3 regions of the Alteromonas alvinellae genome follow, and region 2 is predicted to be linked to each of the others. Evidence: predicted binding sites of a transcription regulator. Region 2 holds the regulator's gene; each other region holds the start of a gene.
What was found. Region 2 encodes MetJ, which represses methionine synthesis genes. Its sites were predicted from a motif close to TAGACGTCTAGACGTCTA; they were not measured.

Region 1 (4,475 bases), on a different contig from region 2:
AATTTATCCATTGGGTTGCTGTTATATCAATATCATTATTACTTGCAGCTTGTGTTAATGATTCAAGGTTTGAGCGTCCCCATCCTGTTCTTTCCAATACCAACGCGATATTTGAAAGCCCCATATATTTGACGTGATTAATTAGGACTGACGCTGCTTCAGCGTCGCGTACCGACACGCGAAATATGTTATTCGGTGAGTGCCCGTTGTCGATAATAGGCGTCCCCGCTGCCCAAGGAACCAACATCAAAATGTTTTTTTCGTGTATTGGGTCGACTTCAGCGAGAACTACAGGTGTATGAACGCCGCCTACTACCGCAAGTAAATTGGGAGTTTGGGAAAATTGCTCAATGTTATATACACCTCGAGCTGGGTTGCCGCGATGGTCTTTCGCAATAACTTTTATTTGACGACCTAGAATCCCACCAGCGGCATTTATTTCGTCGACGGCAAGCTCGACCCCTCTTGTAATAGCGATGCCACCTTCAACAGCTACCGCTGAAAGATCGGCATCAATACCAATCACCAGAGGTTCCGTTGAACTTAATGCTTTACTTGCAGTAAAAATTGAAAAGACGCAAGCCAGCGAGAGAAAGATAGAAAGTGCACGCATGAATAGGCTACCTAAATGTTAACCTTAAAAGTGTATAGCAATGCGCTCAGTCTTTTAGCGTAAACGTCTTATCCTTTAGTATAAGTTTGATGCTTTTTTGAGAGCTTTTACGAGATTTTTGAGCGCTGGCGACGGGTTGGTGTACTAAACGAGTGCGCATTAATTGTGGCACGATTCTACTATTAGCTTATATTTCGAGAAGAGTGGTTGTACATTTGCTAAACAGTGCTCGACGTTGTTTAGTTGTTCCTCTGGTGACGAGGTAGCAGTAAAACCGCCTGATAAAAATGGTTTGCGTATGTTGCAAGCAAGGATAAACAGCGGTTTGGAGCGTGAGTGCGAAAGAATACCCTGCCAACAATAATAGACATTGAAGCAAGTGGATTTGGCGCAGCGAGTTACCCTATTGAAATAGGTATCGTGCGCTATGATGGTGCAAAGTGGTGTAAGCTACTTCGGTCCTTTGACTCGTGGGTTCACTGGGATCGAAAAGCGGAGTCACTGCACGGCATAACGCAGCAGATGCTGCAAACTCGAGGAGAAGAGCCTCGAAAAGTCTGTGTTGAGTTAAATAACTTCCTTGGCAATACGGTGGTTTACAGTGACGGTTGGGTCGTTGATAACCCGTGGCTAATTAAGCTCTACGCCGCAGCGCAGGTAGAAATGTCTTTTACGTGTAGAGCATTGGAATATATTTTGTCTGAAGCACAAATGAATCAATGGCATGAGGTGAAAAGCCGTCTTGCGAGCCAACTTGATGTTAAGCGTCATAGAGCGAGTTCCGACGCGATGGTAATTCAACAGACTTACGCAAAAACCTTATCATTGGCATAACGGCAACTACGTTTCGTCTTTATGATGGGGTGTAATACTAAAAGCGCACTGTGAATGCAATGTAGCGGTGACCTAAAACAAGGATGACTTAAAACAAGGATGACTTAAAACAAGTAATTGACGCCCAATGAGAGAGCCATATTCTCTTCTTCCCCAACTTGCCTATGTTCAAGTTCTACCGCCATGTTTAAACCCTCGCTTTTGCCAAGCAGCCAGCCCAACCGAGTAAAAGTACCTACATCATGTGGTAAATAAAGCCACTCTGCGTAATGCTGAAAGGCGGTATTGTTGGTTTTGTACGTTGCATAGACCTTTTGCGGAACCCAAGTGTTAAACCGCCTGCTGGCGCTAAACATACCTTGTGACCCCGCTGGGTAGGTATAACTGTTGTCGTATAGATAAGTTTCGGTTGTAGATTGAATGCGGTACATACTATTTAGCTGCCACCGGGCTATTTTTTTGCTTTTGAATTGGATGGGGCTGTAGTGGGAAGCATTCATTTCCGCGAGCACGGGGGAAGCCGCCATAGACGCAGCCAAAGTAAGTGCCAGAAGAATACCAGTAACCACGTTCATGGAAGTGCCCAAGTTGTTGTTATCATGGCTTGTAAACAACCAGAAACTACAAGCGATAGTGTGTTCATTATTTAAGCATAGCTGTAAAAAATAAATGATGAAAATATTCTTTGCTGTTTTTTAATTTGTTTCGTTGATTTTGCTAGCCAAATAAAAAACGCCGCTAGTTTATACAAACACTTCTGTGTAAAGCGTTACAAAAACTGAGCGGCGCATTTAAAAGCGTTATTTGGTTATCGAATTAAATCGATGCTTTTAACGCTTCTGCTTTATCTGTTGCTTCCCATGGGAATTCGTCACGACCAAAGTGACCGTACGCAGCCGTTGGGCGGTAAATAGGGCGCTCAAGGTCTAGCATTTGAATAAGTCCATACGGGCGTAGGTCGAAATGTTCACGGACCAGTGCCACTAACGTTTTCTCATCTACCACACCTGTACCGAAGGTATCGATGCTGATAGACGTTGGCTCTGCTACACCAATGGCGTAAGACACTTGAATTTCACAGCGCTTAGCAAGACCTGCTGCAACAATATTCTTAGCAACGTAACGACCCGCGTATGCTGCACTGCGGTCTACTTTTGATGGATCTTTACCAGAGAACGCGCCACCACCGTGACGGGCCATACCACCGTAAGTATCAACAATGATTTTACGACCTGTTAAGCCACAGTCGCCCATTGGACCACCGATAACAAACCGTCCCGTTGGGTTAATGTGAAAGCGTGTATTTCCATCAATCCATTCACTAGGCAGCACTGGCTTAATAATTTCTTCCATTACCGCTTCGCGAACTGTTTCAGTGCTTACTGAATCACAGTGCTGGGTTGAAAGCACAACCGCGTCGATGCCAACAGGCTTGTCGTTTTCATATTTGAAAGTAATTTGGCTTTTAGCATCTGGGCGTAACCAGTCTAGCTTACCAGATTTACGCACTTCGGCTTGTTTTTGAACAAGGCGGTGAGAGTACGTGATTGGCGCAGGCATTAGTACGTCAGTTTCGTCGCTAGCGTAGCCAAACATTAGACCTTGGTCACCCGCACCTTGTTCTTCAAGGCTTGCGCGATCAACACCTTGATTGATGTCCGGTGACTGTTTGCCAATAGCATTTAATACCGCACATGAATCAGCGTCGAAGCCCATATCTGAGTGCGTGTAGCCAATTTCTTTAACTGTTTTTCGGGTAAGCTCTTCAATATCTACCCATGCAGAGGTAGTTACTTCACCACCCACTAAAACCATACCGGTTTTTACATACGTTTCGCAGGCCACCCGAGCGCGAGGATCTTGTTCTAAAATAGCGTCAAGAACCGCATCTGAGATCTGATCAGCAATTTTGTCCGGATGTCCTTCAGACACTGACTCGGATGTGAATAAATGCGTGGCCATAAATGCTCCGTAAGCGTTAAATTATCAAAATAGTCGTATATTGTACTAAAACAAGTTATAAATACCAGTCTTTACTTCTAGACGTCTAAAAGTCTCTTCGTTACGAATAGTTGACACAACCCGATCACTAATGGGGTTATCCAGGACGAAATTGGTAAAGCGAATGATGTACTAGTAAAACCAGACGTTAGATATAACCGTTTTTGATGTATTGGGAATACGTGATGGATAAGGTATAGACCATTTTTTACTAAGACTTTCACTATTGGCAATCAAAACCCATTGAACTGTAAGGTGGCATAGGTAAGAATAACGCCACATTCATTCGTATAAAGAAGTAGAGCGAACGCCTTACCTCTACGCTCGTCTAGCTTGCCTAGCCCGCTAAGATACGAAACAAAAGATACAAAATAAATCAGGAGACAACATGCCCTCTCGTCGTGAACTCGCCAATGCAATCCGTGCATTAAGCATGGATGCCGTTCAACAAGCTAAATCTGGTCACCCAGGTGCCCCAATGGGGATGGCTGATATCGCACAGGTACTATGGGGTGATTTCTTATCACACAACCCTGCAAACCCATCTTGGGCTAACCGCGATCGCTTTGTGCTTTCAAATGGTCACGGCTCGATGCTGTTGTACTCTCTTCTTCACCTTTCGGGCTACGAACTGCCAATAGAAGAATTAAAGAACTTCCGCCAATTGCATTCAAAAACGCCAGGCCATCCTGAGTACGGTTATGCGCCAGGTGTTGAAACGACCACTGGCCCACTAGGCCAAGGTATCAGTAATGCTGTGGGTATGGCGCTTGCCGAGAAAGTGCTAGCGGCACAATTCAACAAAGATGGTCACAATATTGTTGACCACCACACCTACGCATTCTTAGGCGATGGCTGCTTGATGGAAGGTATCTCACACGAGACATGTTCACTAGCCGGCACACTAGGCCTTGGTAAGCTTATCGCGTTTTGGGATGACAACGGCATTTCAATTGATGGCGAAGTAGAAGGCTGGTTCACTGACGATACACCAGCACGCTTTAAGAGCTACGGTTGGGAAGTGATC
Region 2 (4,475 bases):
ACAAAGGCGCATTGACTGCGCCTTTTGTGTAGTGCTTCGTTAAAAAACGCAAGCAAGGTCCTGATTGTCGTATGTATTAAGCGCCTGAGCGCACGCCGAGCATGTGGCAGATGGCGTAGCTTAATTCACTACGGTTCAAAGTATAGAAATGGAAGTGTTTTACCCCTTCTTTAGCTAATACCTTTACTTGATCCATGGCAATGTTAGCACCTATCAGGTTACGGGTGGCTTGGTCGTCGGCATCAAGGCCGTCGAACATTTTGTGCAACCAGCCCGGCACATGCACGTTTGTGAACCCTGCAAATTTCACTAATGTTTGATAGTTAGTTACCGGCAAAATACCCGGAACTATATCTAAGTCGACACCCGCTGCGGCTGCACGGTCTCTAAATCGAAGGTAAACACTGGTATCGAAGAAGAATTGGGTAATCGCTTCTGTAGCGCCTGCTTCTGCCTTTCGCTTTAGGTTTAGCAAATCAAACTGTGCATTTGGCGCTTCAGGGTGCTTCTCCGGATAGGCGGCAACAGAAATATCAAAATCGGCAACGTCTTTTAGTAAGGCAACAAGATCAGAGGCGTACATCTCTGTTTTCTCTACCCCTGGCGGTAAATCGCCACGAAGCGCAACAATACGGCGAATGCCTGAATCCCAGTAGTCTTTTGCGATTTGTTTAAGCTCATCGCGGCTAGCATCAACACAGGTCAAGTGAGGAACCGCCGCTACACCGGTTTGCTGTTGAATACGCTTAACTACGTCGTGGGTTCTGTCACGTTCACCGCTATTCGCGCCGTAGGTTACCGACATGTAGCTTGGCTTTAGTGGCGCTAGGCGTTCAACCGACTTCCACAGGGTCTGTTCCATGGCTTCCGTTTTAGGCGGAAAAAATTCAAAAGATACATCAATATCACGCAGTTCCGATAGGGACTGGTTTAATGCATCGATACCTTGTGCGTAAGAAACCATGGCTTTTTCTCTCAAAAATGTATGCTTATAGACGTTTAGACGTCTAAATTAAAGAATATATGTCTAGACGTCAAGAGGTTTACACTGCTCAATTGACCTTTTCGTGAACTTGTTTAGAATTTCTCTTCATAATATAAAAAGAGTAGACCGAGTTAGTACAATGGCAGAATGGAACGGTAAATATATTCACCCCTACGCAGAGCACGGGAAAAAGAGCGAGCAGGTAAAGAAAGTCACTGTCTCTATACCTATTAATGTGCTTAAAGCACTTACTGATGAGCGTACCCGCCGCCAAATTAATAATTTGCGTCACGCCACTAATTCGGAATTGCTGTGCGAAGCGTTTTTACACGCATTTACCGGGCAACCTTTGCCTAACGATGATGACCTGCGCAAAGACAATCCTAATCGCGTGCCGGCTGAAGCTAGGCGTATTATGGAAGACATGGGCATTGACCCTAGCTTCGAAAACGATGTGTCGGAAGACGACTGATATTTAGTATTAAAGAGAAACGGCGCTTTGTTGTAAGTTATTGCTAGTTGATAACCTACAACACAGCGCCGTTTTTTATATACTTGTATTCTCTACGCGCATTTTTTAGCAAATAAAGGTTGAGCACTAGCCTCTCCATGTTTTTGCCTTATGCGCCAGAACCTTACTCTTCTGGGCTTTCAGGTACGCGTGCAACGCCAGACTCAATAGCCGCCTTAGATACCGCAGTGGCGATACGCTCGCATAAACGCGGGTCCATAGGTTTAGGAATAATGTACTCTTTGCCAAATGTCAGACTAGTACTCTTACTGGCAGCTAGTACTTCTTCTGGTACAGGTTCCTTCGTGATAGCACGAAGGGCTTCTACTGCCGCTACTTTCATTTCATCGTTTATGGCCGTTGCACGAACATCTAGTGCTCCACGGAAAATAAACGGGAAACACAGTACGTTATTAACTTGGTTAGGGTAGTCCGAACGTCCGGTAGCCATAATAAGATCTTTACGTACTTCGTGAGCAAGTTCAGGCTTTATCTCAGGGTCTGGGTTAGAACATGCAAATACAATTGGGTTTTCAGCCATCAAGGCCAGTGTTTCAGGAGGTAGAACATCCGGTCCAGACACACCAACAAAAATATCCGCACCTTCCATTACGTCTTCAAGCGTACGCTTGTCAGTATTGTTAGCAAATAGCTTTTTGTGCTCAGTTAAGTCTTCGCGACGAGTATGGATAACGCCTTTTCTGTCTAGCATATAAATACGCTCGCGCTGGGCACCACACTTAATAAGCAGTTCCATGCAAGCGACTGCTGCTGCACCGGCACCCATACACACAATTTTAGCGCTCTCTATGCTTTTACCCTGAATTTCCAGCGCATTAAGCATGCCCGCTGCAGTTACAATAGCGGTACCGTGCTGATCATCATGAAATACAGGAATTTTACAGCGCTTAATTAGCTCTTGTTCAATCTCAAAGCATTCAGGCGCTTTAATGTCTTCTAGGTTAATGCCGCCAAACGTGTCGGCGATATTCGCTACCGTATTAATGAACTCTTCGGTCGTACGATGCTTCACTTCAATGTCAATGGCATCCAGGCCAGCAAAGCGTTTAAACAGAAGGGCTTTTCCTTCCATAACAGGTTTCGATGCCAGTGGACCTAGGTTACCCAATCCTAAAATCGCGGTTCCGTTACTGATAACGGCAACTAGATTTCCTTTACCCGTGTACTTATAGGCGTTATCTGCATCTTCGGCTATTTCTCTGACCGGTTCGGCAACGCCTGGGCTATAGGCAAGAGCAAGGTCATCCACGCTATCGGCTGGCTTAGATAAATCTACGCGGATTTTTCCAGGTGTGGGTTTGGCGTGATAATCGAGTGCGCGTTGTCTAAAATCTGACATGTAAAAAGGTATCCTTAGATGTAGGGTTCATCGGTGTTTTCGTTCACGCTCTGTAGCTATTTTATTGTCGTTATAGTTATAGGTAGATAAACGTAAGCGCGTTACAACCAAGTAATGACAAAAGTGATTATAAATAGTTGTTAGCACTAGAGCTTGTTGATCTTTGTTGTACAGCAATCATCAATAGGCCCTAAGGTGGCATGTGGAAAAAGCAGATTAGGCGTTCACCTTTACTGATTTTGTTCACATACCTTAATGGATACAAGCCTCAGGTTTATGTACCCAAAAGCGCCACAAGTCTTGAAAGTCATGCATTATTCACAGAATTAATGCTCACTATCAAAGTGCCGATCGCAACTCTAACACAGCCAATCACTGTGTACATATCTGATCAGAATTCTCATATACCAATGTAGGTTAGGCATACTAATTAGACCAGTAAAATGGGGCTATAATTGCCATTCATGCTATTTATTTTGACTTGTTATAACATTCCGTAGGTCTATTGTGTGGAGGATGAAAACAAAGCTATCGAAAGGCTCTACGTTCTCATAAATGAATAGGACAGAAACCCAAATCAGGAAAAAAGAACGCAGGGAGATACCTCGTTAATTCTCCACCCAATATTTCTGATAAAATCCTGTGAAAGCCCACTCAAAATTCGCGCTGAAGGCGAGGATATGACAGAAAGAAAACTAATAACCGTGCTAACCGATGTGTGCGAAAGCGTAAAATCTACCAATAATGGATTTGTTTGGCTAACTCACGTAGGGCATTGGAGAGCGCCGCAAGTGATTGCTGTATTTAACACAGAATCGGAAAAGCAGCGGGCGTTAACTAATGGTTGGGATATAGACTTCATAAGCCAAGTGAATATTGCTTTGGCGTCAATTAAGTCAGCACCTGTTGGAATTTATTTTGATAGCGAAGAACAATGTAAAAAAGTGAGTGGCGGCAATTGGGATAGGCATTTATCTACGGTTAAAAACCTTCACTGACTTCAGGTTACGCTAAATGCTGCAAGGCTAGCTAAAAAGTTATACAGAAAGGTGAGTTACAGAGCTAGATACATTGGCTAGGTACTGGCTTCATGAAGAATATCGGCCGTAAAGTGCTGTTTGGCACACCTTGTTTGTGTGAAGCGTGAATTTTAGGCAATAAAAAAGCGCCATAAAGGCGCTTTTTTCGAACTCGATATCAGGCTTACTTTTTGCCCAATGCACCGAAACGCTTCTTGAAGCGATCAACACGACCACCGGTGTCAACGTTACGTTGCTTACCAGTGTAGAATGGGTGACATGAAGAACATACGTCTAGGTTGATGTCTTTACCAAGCGTAGAACGAATGTTCATTACGTTACCACATGAGCAAGTTGCTGTGATTTCTTCGTATTTTGGGTGGATATCTTGTTTCATTGGGTTACCTCACATAATAAGGCCGTATCGCTATACAACCCGAAGTCGCACACCATACGTTACTTAGTTCAAATGATAAGTCGTTCAAAGAACAGCCTATCGCAAAAGAGCGGCGCATAATAAAGGATGGCAAAGCCTTGATCAAGCTGTTTTTGGCCAAATGCTAAACAAGAGCGCTAGACAAGGTAGCCGTGTAAAAAGAG
Region 3 (4,475 bases), on a different contig from region 2:
TACTTTAGCCGCCTATCTACGCTAAGCAAGCTAAGCGTTATTTAGCCCTTAGTGCGCCATTTGCTTCCACGGCATAGTACGCAGAATATCAGCAAACACCCCAGCTGCTGTTACCGTACCACCTGCTCCATATCCTCTAATTACATAAGGGATTGGGCTATAGTAGTCACTGTTAATCGCCAGCGCGTTTTCACCGTCTTTTACCTGCGAAAGAGGGTTACTTGCCGGTACAGCCTGAATGCTTACTTTGCATTTTCCGTCTTCAATGCTGCCGATATAACGAAGCACTTTACCTTCAGCTTTAGCCGATTCAACCTTTTCACCAAACGACGCATCTAACTCTGGCAGCTGCTGCATAAACTCGTCAATTGAACAATCTTCGGCAAAGCCTTTTGGCAATACAGACTCAATTTCAATATCAGATAGTTCTAACGCTAAATCAGCTTCACGAGCCATGATAAGCAGCTTGCGCGCTACGTCCATGCCGCTTAAGTCATCGCGCGGATCAGGCTCTGTGAAACCGTTGTCTTTGGCTGTTTGTGTCGCTTGCGACAGGCTCATGCCCTCTTCAAGTTTGCCAAATACATAAGACAAACTGCCCGATAGAATTCCTTCAAAGCGGTGTAAGGTGTCGCCGGCGCTGAATAGCTTTTGCAAGTTATCAATAACCGGTAGCCCTGCGCCGACAGTGGTTTCGTAAAGGTACTGACGATTTGTCGATTGCGCGGTCTTGCGAAGCTTGCGATAGTAAGACATCTCACTGGTATTCGCCTTTTTGTTTGGCGTTACCACGTGAAAACCGCTTTCCATCATATCTACATATTGCTGTGCAATCGCTTCGTGACTAGTACAGTCAACAATCACTGGGTTTACCAGACTATTGTCGTTAGCGAACTGATGCAGGCGCTCTACGCTTAATCCTTCGCTTGCCGATTCAAGTGCCGATTTCCAGTCACCGCTTAAATCAATACCTTGGCTGTTTAACAGCAGTTTACGACTGTTCGCAATGCCATAAACACGCAGCTGAACATTGCGTTTTAACAACGCAGGCTGTTGTTTTTCAATTTGGCCTAGCAGTTCGGTTCCCACATTGCCACACCCTACTAGGAATACGTCAATGGTATGGCGGTCAGAGAAAAAATTCTGGTGAATAACCTTTACCGCTTTCTTAGCACGCTTGCTCTCAATTACCGTTGAAATAGAGCGCTCTGAAGAGCCCTGAGCAATAGCAACGTTGTTCACCCGCGCTTGGGCAAGCGAGTTGAAGAAACGCGCTGCCAACCCTTTAGTTTGACGCATACCGTCACCCACCAAAGTGACAATGGCTAGGTCATGACGCACTTCAATTGGGTCTAGCAATTGATTTTGAAGCTCTAGCGCGAACGCATCTTCAAGAAGCGTTAACGCTCGGCTGGCGTCTTTGCTTTGGATACAGAAACTGATTGAGTATTCTGAAGAAGACTGGGTAATAAGGCTTATTGAAATATTGGCGTTCGACATCACCTCAAACACACGACTTGCCATACCTACCATGCCTTTAAGGCCAGGACCTGCGACGTTAAACATGGTGACGTTATCAAGCTGTGAAATACCTTTAACTGACGTCCACACCTCGCTTTTTTCATTGCTGATTAGCGTACCTGGCGCAGCTGGGTTTAGCGTGTTTCTGATCAAACAAGGGATGTGGTGTTGGGCAATAGGACCGATAGTTTTCGGATGAAGTACCTTGGCACCGAAATAAGACAACTCCATCGCTTCTTGATAGGTAAGCTTGTCTAATAGCACTGCCCCTTCAACTTGATTCGGGTCAGCGTTATAAACACCGTCTACGTCTGTCCAAATTTCACAGCAGTTTGCGTCTATACACGCCGCTAAAATGGCCGCTGAATAGTCTGAGCCGTTACGCCCAAGCGTGACTTTCTCGCCCGCTTCGTTAGCAGCAACAAACCCCGGCATGACAAGAAATTCACTGCCGTCAGTAGGCACATCAGTAAAGCGTGCTTTACTAAGCGATACATCGGCAATGCTGTCTAGGTAATCGCCCTCGGCAAGCACATACTTAACCGGGTCGATAACGCGATTAGCGATACCTTTAGCCGATAGCATAGCGCTAAAAAGCGTCACCGAGATGTACTCACCAATACTTAGAATACCGGCAGCAACATTATCAGGTGCAACACCAAGCAGCTTGATACCTTCAAGGTGCTGTTTTAATACTGAAAGGTGACCATTAATGAATTCTACCACGCTTGCATGTGCAAACCCGTCGAGTTCTTCGTTTAGGTTGTTGGCGATGCCGGTAACCGTGTCGTTCAACTTATTGAATAACGGCTGGAAATCTTCACCCGCGGCTGCTTGTTCACATAGCAGTGAAAGCGCGTTCGTTACCCCCTTTGGGGCAGAGAGTACAACCGCAGCACCGTCGGTTTGGTGGGTCGCCGTGCTAATCTCCATAACGCGCATGTATCGCGGTGCATCGGCTAGAGAAGAACCCCCAAACTTTAAGACTTTCATATGCTGCTCCTTAAGGTTACGCATGCTAAAACGTGTGTAAAAAAAAGCCCGCTCTGTGTTAGGCGGGCTTTCGTTGTCTTTTGCTTACTTGCACTAGTCAGCGACCGCCCTTTTTAAGGTGGTAATTAACATAATGGTGGTGCGAGTAAGTAGAATCTTTTTCATACGAGCAATTTGCCGTATAGACGTCTATATGTCAACCGCAGTTTTCACTACACTGTGTTGCAAAAAGTGCAACACTCTACACGGAATATTGCTTATTAAGGCACACAAGGCTTACTTTGTTTATTTTCCTAGCGATCATCCATGATATTTTGGGCAAGGAAATCAACCAGTAAACGAATCTTTGGTGCAACATTTCTATTGGAAGGAAATACTGCCCAAATAGCTTCTTGCTTGTCTTTATATTCTGGTAATACCTCTATCAATTCGCCGCGTGCCAATGCTTCACGCACATAAAACCCAGGTAGCTGGGTAAGCCCCAATCCTGCCAAAGCAGCGCTACAGAGTGCGTTGCCACTGTTGTATCGCACACGTCCTTGCACTGGCAACGTTTGCACTTCTTTATTTACAACGAACCTCCAGTTGGGTTGGGAGCCTACCAACAAAGTATGTTCCTTTAGCTCTTGTAGAGATTTTGGCATCGAGTGTTGAGAAAAATAATCCCTACTTCCGCATACAAACAAATGACGTGTAGCCAGCTTTTTGGCAACCAGCGTCGAGTCTTCTAGTTTGCCAATGCGTATGGCAAGGTCGAGGCCTTGCTCGACAATATCGAGCTTTTCGTTTGAGAACGTGCATTGCACGCTAATGCCAGCATACTTTTGCATAAAGGTATTGAGCAAAGGCGCGATGAAGGCTTCGCCAAACGCTACGGGAGCGGTAAGTTTAATGAGACCTTGCGGCGATGCTTGTAGTGCGCTCACCGCTAGCTGGGCATCTTCGAGCGCCTTTAACGCAGGCATTGCCTGCTGAAAATACTGCGTACCCGCTTCAGTAAGCGATACGCTGCGCGTTGTACGCTGTAACAATTTAACGCCTAGCAGCTTTTCAAGTGATGCGACTTTACGGCTTATCTGCGCAACTGATGTATCGAGCTTATTTGCAGCCCCGGTAAAATTGCCAACGTCAGCTACAGCACAAAACTCGGCTATACCTTCTAGATATTTCATAATCGCCACTCGTTGGTCTAGCGTTGTTCAACACAGCGCTGGTTTATTTAAGTACATTCTATTTGTCCAAATCAATTATTACAAATATGAAAAAGTGATTTACTAAAACTGTATTTATCAATAGTAATCCGTCTCCTATACTTTGGCCTATAAAACATCATCATTTATTTATGATTAAGGAGTCATTACATGGCGTCATTCAAAGATTCATTGCAGGAAGGTCAAACCCACATTAAATCAAAAGCTGCGGTGGCTTGGGGCCCAGGTGAGCCGTTAAAGATGGAAGAAGTTGATGTAGAGCTTCCTAAAAAGGGCGAAGTGCTTGTACGCATTGTTGCAACTGGTGTGTGCCACACTGACGCATTTACATTATCAGGTGAAGATCCAGAAGGCGTATTCCCTTCAATTTTAGGTCACGAAGGTGGCGGTATTGTTGAAATGGTGGGTGAAGGCGTGACCAGCGTAGAAGTTGGCGATCACGTTATTCCACTTTACACCGCAGAATGTGGCGAGTGTAAGTTTTGCACATCGGGCAAAACCAATCTTTGCCAAGCGGTACGTGCAACCCAAGGTAAAGGCCTAATGCCAGACGGCACAAGCCGCTTCTCAAAAGATGGTGAGCCAATTTATCATTACATGGGCTGCTCAACATTTTCTGAGTACACGGTTTTGCCAGAAATTTCGCTAGCGAAAGTTAACAAAACTGCCCCGTTAGAAGAAGTATGCTTGCTTGGCTGTGGCGTAACCACCGGTATGGGCGCAGTACTTAAAACCGCGAAAGTACAAGAG

Region 1: metK (methionine adenosyltransferase) is a predicted target of MetJ. The motif match lies at 3,480-3,497, and genes of this name have one in related genera.
Region 3: thrA (bifunctional aspartate kinase/homoserine dehydrogenase I) is a predicted target of MetJ. The motif match lies at 2,689-2,706, and genes of this name have one in related genera.

What each region holds. Positions count from the first base shown of each region.
Region 1 is NZ_CACSIH010000203.1:84,692-89,166, forward strand. Features, by position in the region: gene ACX5KA_RS14960 (ABC transporter substrate-binding protein) at 1-613, opposite strand, end outside; gene ACX5KA_RS14965 (3'-5' exonuclease) at 950-1,447, shown strand; gene ACX5KA_RS14970 (hypothetical protein) at 1,552-2,022, opposite strand; gene metK (methionine adenosyltransferase) at 2,264-3,409, opposite strand; gene tkt (transketolase) at 3,837-4,475, shown strand, end outside.
Region 2 is NZ_CACSIH010000171.1:11,704-16,178, forward strand. Features, by position in the region: gene metF (methylenetetrahydrofolate reductase) at 77-964, opposite strand; gene metJ (met regulon transcriptional regulator MetJ) at 1,125-1,457, shown strand; gene ACX5KA_RS12725 (malic enzyme-like NAD(P)-binding protein) at 1,621-2,856, opposite strand; gene ACX5KA_RS12730 (hypothetical protein) at 3,537-3,854, shown strand; gene rpmE (50S ribosomal protein L31) at 4,060-4,272, opposite strand.
Region 3 is NZ_CACSIH010000182.1:15,591-20,065, reverse strand. Features, by position in the region: gene thrA (bifunctional aspartate kinase/homoserine dehydrogenase I) at 49-2,514, opposite strand; gene ACX5KA_RS13235 (LysR substrate-binding domain-containing protein) at 2,808-3,686, opposite strand; gene ACX5KA_RS13230 (S-(hydroxymethyl)glutathione dehydrogenase/class III alcohol dehydrogenase) at 3,876-4,475, shown strand, end outside.